Regions from separate parts of the Marinobacter gudaonensis genome, predicted to be linked through region 1. Evidence: predicted binding sites of a transcription regulator. Region 1 holds the regulator's gene; each other region holds the start of a gene.
The links. The regulator FliA, encoded in region 1, starts transcription of late flagellar genes. The targets are predictions, from matches to a motif close to CTAAAGTTTNNNNNNNNNNNGCCGNTAA.
Positions count from the first base shown of each region.

Region 2: BM344_RS17160 (methyl-accepting chemotaxis protein) is a predicted target of FliA. The motif match lies at 1,850-1,877, and genes of this name have one in related genera.
Region 3: BM344_RS15795 (flagellar protein MotY) is a predicted target of FliA. The motif match lies at 1,692-1,719, and genes of this name have one in related genera.

Region 1 covers NZ_FOYV01000001.1:918,745-922,944, forward strand. Annotated here, with positions in the region: gene BM344_RS04165 (chemotaxis protein CheA) at 1-992, opposite strand, end outside; gene BM344_RS04170 (protein phosphatase CheZ) at 1,009-1,794, opposite strand; gene cheY (chemotaxis response regulator CheY) at 1,815-2,198, opposite strand; gene BM344_RS04180 (RNA polymerase sigma factor FliA) at 2,359-3,102, opposite strand; gene BM344_RS04185 (MinD/ParA family protein) at 3,132-3,944, opposite strand; gene flhF (flagellar biosynthesis protein FlhF) at 4,027-4,200, opposite strand, start outside.
Region 2 covers NZ_FOYV01000005.1:63,501-67,700, reverse strand. Annotated here, with positions in the region: gene BM344_RS17160 (methyl-accepting chemotaxis protein) at 1-1,775, opposite strand, end outside; gene BM344_RS17155 (histidine kinase) at 1,919-2,806, opposite strand; gene ampD (1,6-anhydro-N-acetylmuramyl-L-alanine amidase AmpD) at 2,797-3,432, opposite strand; gene BM344_RS17145 (DUF1631 domain-containing protein) at 3,502-4,200, opposite strand, start outside.
Region 3 covers NZ_FOYV01000003.1:217,980-222,179, reverse strand. Annotated here, with positions in the region: gene BM344_RS15800 (histone deacetylase family protein) at 1-725, shown strand, start outside; gene BM344_RS15795 (flagellar protein MotY) at 731-1,654, opposite strand; gene pyrC (dihydroorotase) at 1,835-2,866, shown strand; gene rnt (ribonuclease T) at 2,914-3,570, shown strand; gene BM344_RS15780 (SDR family oxidoreductase) at 3,620-4,200, opposite strand, start outside.

The DNA.
Region 1 (4,200 bases):
ACGGTCGTCTCCGCCGCGGGGGCATTCTCGCGCGCCGGCATGGCGGGTGCAGCACCGCCCTTGGCTGCCGGTTTTTCGTCGGGCTTTGCGGGCCCGGCGGATTTGGCAGATTTGGGTTTGGCGGAATCAGGTTCCGCGGCTCGCGGCTTTTCCGGTTGCGCAGAACCGGCAGCCTTTCCGGCCGTAGGGCCACCACCTTTGCCGTGAAGGTCGTCCAGCAGTTTTTCGAACTCGTCGTCGGTAATCAGGTCGTCGCCGGATCCAGCCGGAGACTTGTCGGCGGCCTGGCCCCCGGCGTTTCCGGCTTGCTCCTGACCGCTTGAAGACTGCTCATCGGCTGCCGGAGCACCCGCAAACTGACCCTTGCCGTGGAGCTGATCCAACAGCGCCTCGAACTCATCGTCTGTGATGTCGTCGTCGCCGGAAGCGTCGCTGTTCTTCTCATCCGCCTGTGCTTTTTCCGCAGTCGAGGCTTTCGGCTCATCAGCCAGCGCATCCAGCAACTGCTCGAACTCATCGTCGGTGATATCCCCGCCATCTTCAGCCGCTTCCGCGGTCTCCGTCGACTGGGCGGGCTGCGCCGGGGCGCCAGCGTCCTGGGATTCCGGCTGCGCAAACGCATCGAGGCGCGCAATCAGCTCGTCCGGGGCCGGGGTGAGCTCTTCGTGGTTGCGAACCTGCTCGAACATGGCGTTCACATGGTCCAGAGCTTCCAGAACCACATCCATCAGCTCAGAATCCACCTTGCGCTTGTGGTTACGCAGGATATCGAACACGTTCTCCGCCGAATGGCAGCAGTTCACCAGCGCCTCGAGCTGGAGAAAGCCGGCGCCGCCCTTTACGGTGTGAAAGCCACGAAAGATGGCGTTGAGCAGATCACTGTCATCCGGATGTCGCTCAAGTTCTACCAACTGCTCTGACAGCTTCTCGAGTATTTCGCCGGCCTCCACCAGGAAGTCCTGCAAAATCTCTTCATCAGCATCGAACGCCATGCGTTACCCTCTTTAATCAGAAACCGAGACTGGACAACAGGTCGTCTACGTCGTCCTGCCCCGAAACTACATCTTCCCGCTCATGGGCCTTGATCTGGGGCCCGACACCCTGTTCCGCGGATTCCTGCCGCTCTTCAATCTGGTGGACAGTGCCCGTCAACTGATCCACGTGGCTGGCCATGACCACCAGACTGAGCATCTGCTCTTCCACTTCCTTGACCAGAGCGGTGACCTTCTGGATTACCTGGCCGGTGAGATCCTGGAAGTCCTGGGCCAGAAGAATTTCCGACAGGTTGTTGTACATGGTGTCGGCGTCTGTCGCCATGCTGACAAAGAACCGGTCGATCCGTCCGTACAGCTCCCGGAATTCCGCCGGCTGCATCTCCCGACGACGCAGGCGCTGCCATTCATCGCGAAGCGACGAGGCTTCATCCCGCAGGGCGTTGGCCACCGGCATGGTCTCTTCTACCAGGTCCATGGTGCGGTTGGCCGCCTCGCCGGTCATCTGCACCACGTACTCAAGCCGGTCGGAAGCGTCTGTCATTTTGGACAAGGCTTCCTGCTGCTCGGCATTTCGGGGATCTATCTGGAAGTTCCGGATAGCTTCGTGCAGGCTTCGGGTCAGCCGACCGACCTCCCGATACAGACTCTGATCGCGAACCTCGCTGAGTTCATTGATCAGGGTCATGGCCTTGGCATAATCACCGGCGCTAACGCTCTCCGCCAGCTCGGCCGCCTGCCGCTCGAGTTTTTCCGTCACCTCCGGTTCCAGGCCCCGATGGTTCTGTTTGCTATCGCTCATGAGAGCCATCCGACCTCTGGTTACTGGATTCTTTCAAAGATTTTCTCAATCTTTTCCTTAAGCACTGCGGCAGTAAACGGCTTGACAACATACCCGTTTACGCCCGCCTGGGCAGCGGCCACAATCTGGTCCCGCTTGGCTTCCGCGGTAACCATCAGCACCGGCAGGGTCTTGAGATTTTCATCGGCCCTGACCGCCTTCAGGAGATCAAAACCGGACATGCCGGGCATGTTCCAGTCAGTCACCAGAAAATCGTATTTACCGCTTCTGAGCATCGGCAGCGCGGTGTTGCCGTCGTCCGCTTCATCCGTGTTGGTGAAGCCGAGATCACGCAGCAGGTTCTTGATGATCCGTCGCATTGTGGAAAAATCGTCCACAATGAGGATTTTCATGTTCTTGTCCAATGGGACCTCCAGTTAGTAACACCCGGAATTCGTTTGACCTATCTGCTCGAAGTCTAGCAGGCCGCTGTTTTAACCGCTTATTGTCAGTCCTTTACCACGGTTGTAAAGCGTCGGTTACCAAAAACTACAGTCTGCCTGAGTGCGGACACACGGCGCGCGCTCAGCGACCGGCACCCTGGTGCCAGTCCGACAACCGGCTTCTCAGTCGCAGCGCAGCCTGGCTATGAATCTGGCTGACCCGGCTCTCACTGACCCCGAGCACCGCACCGATCTCCTTCAGGTTCAGCTCTTCCTGGTAGTACAGGCTCAACACCAGCTTCTCGCGCTCCGGCAGATCCTCAATTGCCTCAGCCAGACTGCGGCGGAAAGCATCCGATGACAGCCCTTCCAGGGGATTGTCCTGGGTCTCTGTCTCTTCTATCGGCAGCTCCCCGGATTCATTGAGCTCATCGAGACTAAAAAGTCGGCCACTGTTGGCGTCGGAAAGGTATGAATGGTATTCAGCCAGGCCCATGCCCAGCTCATCGGCGACTTCAAGGTCGGTCGCCTCACGACCAAGACGGTCTTCAACGGCCTTGATGGCCTGGGAGATTCGGCGGGCATTCCGGTGCACAGAGCGTGGCACCCAGTCGCCCTTGCGGATCTCATCCACCATGGCACCCCGGATGCGGATACCGGCGTAGGTTTCAAAGGTGGCACCGCGGGTGGAGCTGTAGCGCTGGGCCGCCTCAAGCAGCCCGATCATGCCGGCCTGCATCAGGTCTTCCAGTTGTACAGAGGCTGGCAGCCGCGCCATCAGGTGCAGGGCGATTTTCTTCACCAGGGGCGCATGCTGTTCCACAAGCTGGGAGGGCCTCTGGGTGCCAGACTGGTTGTAGATACCGAGGTTGTTCGCCAATGCCATGTATCCGGTGTTGTTTGACAGGATCCGATTCAGACTTCGACGAGCCGCTCCACAAAAAATTCCAGATGTCCCCGGGGTGAAGACGGCAGCGGCCAATTGTCCACTTTGTCCGCCAGTGCCTTGATGGCCAGGGACGCCTTGGCCCGGGGGTAGGCATCCAGTACCGCTCGCTGTCGCTGAACCGCTTTTTTCACAGCTTCATCGTAGGGCACTATTCCCACATATTGTAGCGCTACATCAAGGAAGCGCTCGGTAACACGGGTCAGTTTTTCGAACAGGTGGCGTCCTTCCTGCTCGTTGCGCACCTGGTTGGCGAGGATGCGGAAGCGGTTGGTGCCGTAGTCGCGGTTCATCAACTTGATCAGTGCGTAGGCATCTGTGATGGAAGTGGGCTCATCACAGACCACCAGCAGCAGTTCCTGGGAAGCCCGCAGAAAACTCACCACCGATTCGGAAATGCCGGCGGCGGTATCGACAATCAATACGTCAATCTGGTCGCCCAGCTCACTGAAGGCATTGATGAGCCCGGCATGCTCCATGGGGGTTAGCTGGGTCATCCGCTGGGTACCCGAGGACGCGGGGACAATCTTGATACCCCCAGGGCCATTCACCAGCACATCTTTAAGATCGCACTCTCCGGCCAGCACGTCCTGGAGATTCCGGTTCGCGGTAATGCCCAGCAGTACGTCGATATTAGCAAGGCCCAGGTCGGCATCCAGAAGCACTACCCTGCGCCCTTTCTGGGCTAGCGCTATGCCAAGGTTCACCGACACGTTGCTCTTGCCGACACCACCTTTGCCGCCTGTCACCGCGATCACCTGTACCGGATGTGCTTTGCTCATACTCGTTTTTGTCTCTCGCCACGTTTAACCGGGTCTTGTGTGTCCGGACACCTGCCACGCATCCGATGACAGGTCTCAATCTTCAGGCGCCCTCAGCAACCGCCTGCTGTCGCTGCAGGGCTTTCAGGCGATCGACTGCCAGCCGCACCAACGGAACGGCCTGGGCATGGTGCAGATCTTCCGGAATCTTCTGCCCGTCAGTGTAATAGGCCACGGGCAGGCCGGTTTCCATGACAAAGCCGAGAGATTCGCCGAG
Region 2 (4,200 bases), on a different contig from region 1:
TGAACCGTCGTTTCCGTAACATCCCGGCTGTTGGTCATGGCCGAGACGGCATCCTTGACGCCGCTCTGCAGCCTGGAAATCATTCCCTCAATTTCTTCGGTGGACTTGTGGGTCCTCTGGGACAGGGAACGTACCTCATCGGCCACCACCGCGAAGCCCCGGCCTTGTTCGCCCGCGCGGGCCGCCTCAATAGCCGCATTCAGCGCCAACAGGTTGGTCTGTTCGGCAATCGCCTTGATTTCGACCAGCACCTGACTGATGTTGTCACTGTCCTTGCTTACCCGGTTGATAACCTCCACCGCACCGGAAATTTCCGTGGCCAGGTGATTGATGGTTTTCACGGTGTCAGCGACCACTCCGCGACCGGTTTCGGTGTCGCGCTCGGCGTTACCGGCACTGTCGGCCACCCGGTGGGCGCTTTCAGTTACCTCATTCACCGCATCCACCATCTGGTTCATGGCTTCGTTGATCTGGCCGCTTTCTTCCATCTGCCGGGCAACCGCCTCGCTGTTGGCTGCGGCAGTATCGTTCACCCGTGTAGCCTGCTGGTCCACGTCCGCCGTGGTGCGACTGACCGACCGAATCAGCTCGGCAATGCGGTCCGTCATATTATTGAACTCGGTGGTCAGCTCACCCAGCTCGTCACGATTGCGCAGGTGAATGTGCGTGGTCATGTCACCGGCGGCCACGCTGCGGGCCGCCTGGCTGAACCGGTTGATCGCGGTGCGCACCGACATGAAGAACCCGATGTACAGGTACACCACCACCAGCAACACCGCCACCAGCGCAACCAGGATTAGCGTGCGCTGGTTGATCTCGCTGTCGAGCCGGCCCCGAAGGTTGGTCTCAACCACTTCGAAAGCCGCTTGTTTGAGCTCATCGTAGTAGCCCAGCTGCGCCGACATCAGGCTGTCGTACTCGGTCCACGGCATTTCCAGGCGCATGGGCGTGATCACATTCTGATCCAGCTCGTCTCGAACCACCATAAGGCTCTCATCCACCTTGTTCAGGGCATCGCCTGCTTTGGCAACAAGTGCGGGAGACGCGTCCGAGGCCACTGACAGCGCCGGGGTCAGCAGTGAACTCCGGTTGGTCAACTGGTCATAGATCTCGTTGAGGGTCTCACTGAGAGCGTAGCCAACCTGTCCTTCCACGAGCGCATAGATGCCATAGGATTTTGCCCGACCGATAACAGTTCGGGCAGCAGGGAGCGAATCCCGCACCAGGCCCAGGATCAACTGATTCTCACGGGAGGCCCCCTGGCTCAGGCCGGAAATCTCGATCGTGGCCGATAGCAGCGCCTGGGCCTTCTGGACGAACTCCTGGTAGTACTTGAACTGCGGATCGAAGCTGCCCTGATAATTATCATCGGCGCGCAGGGCCTCCCAGTCCTTGCGCAGCGCCTCAACCTGGTCCAGCCAGGCGCCGGAGGTATCGAACGAACGCGGCTCCGCCGTCAGCGCCTCGAAGGCCGCCGCCACCGCGTCTGCGGCTTCTTCAGACACCGCCCGGATCGCACCTTCATCCTTTATGATGGCGGGTGAGCGGTAATCGCGGTAATCCATCGCTGCGTCCACCAGGCGGTCCACCTGTTGCAACTGCTCGAGGCCTTCAACGCCGCGGTTCATGGTCTGAACCGACTGATTGAGCTCCGAGATAACCAGCCACGACAGCGCGCCAATCGGTAGCAGGAACAGAATGCTGATGAGGCTGAACTTGTAAACCATCGGGAGACGGTTCATCAGGGCAATGGCGGGATTGATAAGTTGCTTCACAACGACCCTCGTACTGGCAGGTAACAACGGAACGTTTATTCTGGTTTTTCTGTTCTCGTTCTTCTTTTATTCTATTGTCGCCTAAAGTCGTAAAAACTTAAGCTTTATTTGGTGATAATCTGTAATATTTTCAAAAATTTTGCTTACACGACCCCCGAAATCACCAACAATGCGAGCGTGCAGATCCACACCAGCATGCTCCGGTTCAGGAGATCCCGCAGCGCTGCCAGGCTCCGACCACCGAAGCTCGTCCAGTCCTCCGGATGCAACCGGGAGAAACGGTCCGGTTCCAGCGCATACCCGGTTAACGACCCGCTGGCGGAAATCATGAGCACGTCGCCCGCTTTTCTCCTGACGCCAGACAAGGATTTACCCATTTCCCGCAACCAGCCGGCGAGGTCGCCGGCAATACCGAAGGTCACCGACAGCAGCCGCGCAGGAATCCAGCCTGCCCACTCCGCCATCCGTGCAAACCGTGGCCGCGCTGCGGCCTGAGGCCATTGGTCTGCCAGTGCCACCAGCCCCCGTGCCAGCACCGCCAGCGCCACGCCTCCGACCATGTACCAGAACGCCACCAGGAAAAACCTTTGGAACACCGACACCAGCAGCGCCCTCGACAGGGACAGGTGCATCGCTTCGGGCGAGAGGGCGGCGCCTCGCTCAGCCGCCGGCAGCCGGTCTTTGATATGGTGCCACGCGGCCTGCATGTCGCCCCGCTGCCAGGCCTCTGCATAGGCCCGCAACAACTGGCGCCAGCCGGGTGTGCCCATCAGCAGCACAAGGATCAGGAAATCTGCCGGATAAGCCGCCATTCGCCAGTCAGACACCACCAGCACATACTCGGCAAGCCCCAGAATCAGCGCTGGCAGCAGAACCAGGGCGAGGCCGGCGTATACATCCGCTTCATGCCCTGCACGGGCTTTGCGGCCGTTGTGGAACCAGCGCCGCCAGAGCTCATCACCATGAAGCCTGTCAAGGGAGTCGAGGCGCCTGCGCACCGAGTAAGCCAGGAGAAACACAATCAGCTCCATTCCGCCGCCTCCCCGGAAGCACGCCCGGAATGCACCATGGCTCGAAAAAGTGACCAGTCAAAGGCAGGGCCCGGATCGGTCTTTCTGCCCGGCGCAATGTCACTGTGGCCGGTGATGCGTGCTTGCGTAATCTCAGGCCAGGCCGCCATGATCTCGCGGGCCACGGTGGCCAGCTGGCGATACTGGGCCTCGGTGTAGGGTATGTGATCAGTACCCTCCAGCTCGATTCCGATGGAGTAGTCGTTGCACTCCTCCCGCCCCTCGAAGCTGGACCGGCCCGCATGCCAGGCCCTGTCATGCAGATTGACAAACTGGATGACCGACCCGTCGCGACGGATCAGCAGGTGGGAGGATACTTCGACACCGGCAATAGTCTGGAAGAACGGGTGGGCCGAAGCGTCAAGACGATTGCAGAAGAAGTCTTCGATTTCAGGTCCGCCGAACTGGCCGGGCGGCAGACTGATGTTGTGAATCACCAGAAGGGAAATGCCGGTACCTTCCGGGCGAGGCCCGAAATTCGGCGATGGACACCAACGGGCGCCCCGGATATGCCCGGTTTCCCGGAGCCGTGTCGCCTCCTCTGTGGAAGGCGTCGGGTTTTCAGGCAAGGCATCTGGATCTGACAAGGTAATTCCAACGGTTTCAGAGGATTACACCTGCAGATTGAATCACAAAGCGCTTGCGGTTGCTACGGATCAGTCTTTACGGCTGCTGCGCAGGTTGTCGATGATGGATTCCAGTGCCCGATCGAAGATCAGACCATCATCAAGCATGGCAACATTACCGGACTCCATTTCCGCCGCCAGCTCTTCCCGTTGGTACTCCGCCACTTTCGCGCCACTGCGATTGACAAAAATGTACTTGCCCGTTGCCTTGATGAAAGCCGCCAGTTTGCAACGTACCTTGGCGTCATCACGGCTGAGCTCGATCCAGGAGCCTACCCGCAGACTATCAGCCCGCTCCAGCCACTGAACAGACACTGCCCCCGATTCGCTGGCGGTCGCCACTGCCTCCGTCTCTACCGGTGGCTCTGGCGTCATCGGCGTCCCATTCTCGGCAGGCGCGTCGGCCGGAGCCACCGATGCATCGATTGTTACTTGCGGCTCTGTATCCGCGGGAACAGCCTGAGCAGCGCCATCGGCTACCCCATCAGGCCCGGCCTGCTCGGGTTCCTCGCGGGACGGTGCGGTTACCAGCCTCTGGAAGACATCTACATGCACCAGCTCAAGGTCACGGATGACCGCATCGGTCGCAAACGGATCCCAGGAGATATCCTGCAACGCCCTGCGCAGCTCATCCACGATACCCGGGATGGCACGGAGCAGATCGCTTCTTGTGGTCTCGGTCACCGGCCTCGGGTCAACGCTCCACACCAGTCGCTCGGTTAGTTTTCG
Region 3 (4,200 bases), on a different contig from region 1:
TCGATCTGATGCAGCCAACACGGGGCCGCGTGTTCACCGACCCGGACACCGCGATGATGCCGGACACCTTGCGGGCCGCCAGGCTGGCCGCCGGAGCCAACGTGCAGGCGGTCGATATGGTAATGAGCAGCCAGGTGACCAACGCCTTTGTCTGCGCCCGTCCGCCGGGGCACCATGCGGAGCGGTCAAAATCCATGGGCTTCTGTTTTTATAACAATGTGGCCATCGCGGCCATGCGGGCCCTGACGTTTCACCACCTGGAGCGGGTCGCCATCATCGACTTTGACGTGCACCAGGGCAACGGCACCGTTGACATTGTAGGCGGCGACGAGCGCATCCTGATGTGTTCGAGCTTCCAGCACCCGTTCTACCCTCACTCGCATGTGCACAGACAGGCGGGCAACATTGTGAACATCCCCATTGCCGCGGACTGCTCCTCAGAGGAATACCGTCAACGTGTTCAGGATGGCTGGATGGAGAGGCTGAATGACTTCAAGCCGCAGCTGATTCTGATTTCCGCGGGCTTCGACGCACACAGGCTGGACCCCATGGCCGAGCTCAATCTGGAAACCGACGACTATCGCTGGTTAACGGAATTGATCGTGGGCGTGGCGCACGAACACAGCAACGACCGGATTATCTCCACGCTCGAAGGCGGGTATCACCTGCGGGCCCTGGCCGAGAGTGTCAACGCTCACCTGGAAGTGCTCGACTCGGTGTACTGACGCCCTTACCCGGTCGGTTCGCCACCATAGCCCGTGGCCTGCTGCAACTCTGGCCGGTCGCCGGCCCGCTGCAAGCGGATATTGGTGCGCCGGTTGTCGGACGGACGGTTCGACGCCGGGTACTGGTCGCCGTGGGCCCGGACGGTAATCATGTTCTCGTCGATGCCGCTGGCCTTGAGGTAGTCGGCTACCACATTGGCCCGCTCCTCCGACAGAGCCCGGTTGTCGATCCGGCTTCCGATGCTGTCGCTGTGGCCATCCACGAAGATGCGCTCCACTGTTGAGTCCGCCATCACGTAGGACACGATATTATCGAGAAGTTTCCGGTCGGCGTCTGACAGGCTTGTGCTGCCACTGGCAAACGGAACCCTGGAACGCTGGATCTGATCAAAGTTCACCGGCAGCAAGTTCAACGTACAGCGCTGATAGCGCTCGAACTCGCCGGCAAAGTTGATGTTGGACACCTGCACTCGCACCGGCCGGTCGTCAAACCAGGCCTCGCGGGTAATCGTGGGTCGCATGCCGTCCAGCAGGCTGTGTGCCAGAACGTGGGCCTGGCGGGTTCCCAGCGAGACCTGTCTGTTGCCCTCGGCGACGTTGACGCTGGCCACGGGTCTGGGAGCGATGCCCGGTCGCCACACCGGCGCCTCAACCACCAGATCGCCACGGCCCGGCCGCATCAGGGGCGTGCTTGCCTCCAGAAAAAACGACAGGTCCTCGCCGGCGCGGTGGTTGAATACCGCGCGTCCGTAGCCGGGCACCTCGTGTACCAGGCGACACTCGAACACGGACTCGGACAGATACCACTGGCTGTTTTCAATGCCGGCGCCATAGCTGGTGGCCTGCACCGCCAGGGGAGTAGACGCGCCGGCCAACAGGCCGGCCGCGAGCAACAGTGATCGCTTCAAATCAGGGGATTTTATCGGCATGGCCATGGCTGCTTGAATCCAAATCGGTATACCCCGGTTAACGGCCGATTCGCCGGTGGCTTTAGGGCTTAACCAGAAAACAATCGCGGGCCCGATCTGGTATAATCCGCCAAATTTTCGGCCTCCGGACATGCCGCCGCTCCGGAACTCCTCTTGCCCAAGGCATCGCGGACAACCAACATGACTGAAAAGCTCACTATCACACGCCCGGACGACTGGCATCTGCACGTCCGGGACGGCGACATCCTGACCGACGTGGTTCCGGCAACCGCCGCCTGTTTCCGCAGGGCCATCATCATGCCCAACCTGGTGCCGCCGGTGACCACTGCAGCGGACGCCGGCGCCTACCGGGACCGGATTCTGGCCGCCGCCGAAGGCACGGGTTTTGAGCCGCTGATGACCCTGTACCTGACCGAAAGTACCAGCCCCGAAATCGTTCGCGAGGCGAAGGCCGCCGGTGTCGTTGCCGCCAAGCTCTACCCGGCGGGCGCCACCACCAACTCGGCCTCGGGCGTGAAGGACGTACGCAACATCTACCCGGTGCTGGACGCCATGGCCGACTGCGGCATGCTGCTGCTGGTCCATGGTGAAGTGACGGACGGTGACATCGACATCTTTGATCGCGAGAAAGTGTTCCTCGAGCGGGTTCTTTCCCCGATCCTGGAGGCTTTTCCGAAGCTTCGGGTGGTGCTGGAACACATTACCACCGCCGATTCCGCAGAGTTTGTTAAGCAGCACAATGGCGGCAACCTGGGCGCCACCCTTACTCCCCAGCACCTGATGTACAACCGCAACCATATGCTGGTGGGTGGCATCCGGCCACACCTTTATTGCTTGCCGATCCTCAAACGCAATCGCCACCAGCAGGCCCTGCGCGATGCGGTGGCCAGCGGCGATTCGCGGTTTTTCCTGGGTACCGATTCCGCACCCCATTCAAAGAACCGCAAGGAAACCGCGTGCGGATGTGCGGGCTGCTACTCGGCCTACGGCGCTATTGGCCTGTACGCTGACATTTTTGAGGAGTTGGGCATTCTCGACAAACTCGAGGCCTTTGCCAGCTTCAATGGCGCCGATTTTTACGGCCTGCCACGAAATACCGATACCATCACCCTGGTGCGCGAGCCCTGGACCATGCCGGCAGAACTGCCCCTCGCAGACGGCACCATTGTGCCCCTGAAGGCAGGTGAAACCGTTAACTGGCGGCAGGCGTAAACCTCACTGAACGGATTCCTTCTCACACGGCCAAGACCGGAGCTTGAGTGACTGACGAGAGCAAACCACCCCACCCCATGTCCCGCCGCTTCCGCGGCTTTCTGCCCGTGGTTGTCGATGTTGAAACCGCTGGTTTCAACCCGGAGCGGGATGCCCTGCTGGAAGTGGCGGCCGTTATCCTGACCATGGATGAGGACGGCTGGCTGACCCGCGCCGAGACCCATGTGCAGCAAATCGATCCGTTCGAGGGTGCCAATCTCGAACAGTCGGCGCTGGATTTTACCGGCATCGATCCCTGGAATCCCGAGCGGGAAGCCGTTCCGGAACGGGAAGGCCTGAGCGAAATCTTCGGCCCCATCCGCAAGGCAGTGAAGGCTCACGACTGCAAACGCGCTGTTCTGGTCGGACACAACGCCACCTTCGACCACAACTTTATCTTTGCAGCGGCGCTGCGGGCGGATATCCGCCGCAACCCCTTTCACCCGTTTTCCACTTTCGATACCGCCACCCTTGCAGGCCTGGCCTACGGGCACACCGTGCTGGCCCAGGCTTGCAAGCTGGCCGGCATTCCGTTCAGCAACAAAGAAGCGCATTCGGCAGCCTACGACGCCGAGAAAACCGCCGATCTGTTCTGCGGGATTGTCAATCGCTGGCGTGAACTGGGCGGCTTCCCGCCCCCTCCGGTGCCAGCAGATCCCGAATAACGCCCATAAAAAAACCCGCCGAAGCGGGTTTTTTTATGGCTACCGGGGCTTACCAGTAGATACCTCTCATGATCGCTGCGAAAGCCACCTGCTCGGTGGAGACCTTGGGCTTTTCGCCGGACTTGCTGCCGGCGGCCGCCGGCGAATCCGGGAACATCCGGTAGCCGGTGTTCATGACGATCTCGCCCATTTTCGGGGCCAGGGCATGCAGCACCTGGGCAAAGATGCCCAGACGCGTGGCGATCCGCTTGGGACGATAAACGATGGCATCGGCCACCATGCCCGCCGCCTCGTCCGGTGTCAGGGTGGGCACCGAATCGTAGATCTTGGTGGGCGCAATCATCGGCGTGCGCACCAGCGGCATGTTGATGGTGGTGAAGGTGACGTTGCGATCCGACCACTCGGCCGCAGCGCAGCGACTGAACGCATCCAGCGCCGACTTGGAAGCCACATAGGCCGAGAAGCGGGGCGCATTGGTCAGCACGCCGATCGACGAGATATTGACCACGTGGCCACGACGACGCTCGAGCATCTTGGGGGCAAAGCCCATGATCAGGCGTACCGAGCCAAAGTAATTCAGCTGCATGGTGCGCTCGAAATCGTGGAACCGGTCGAAGGACAGATCCAGGG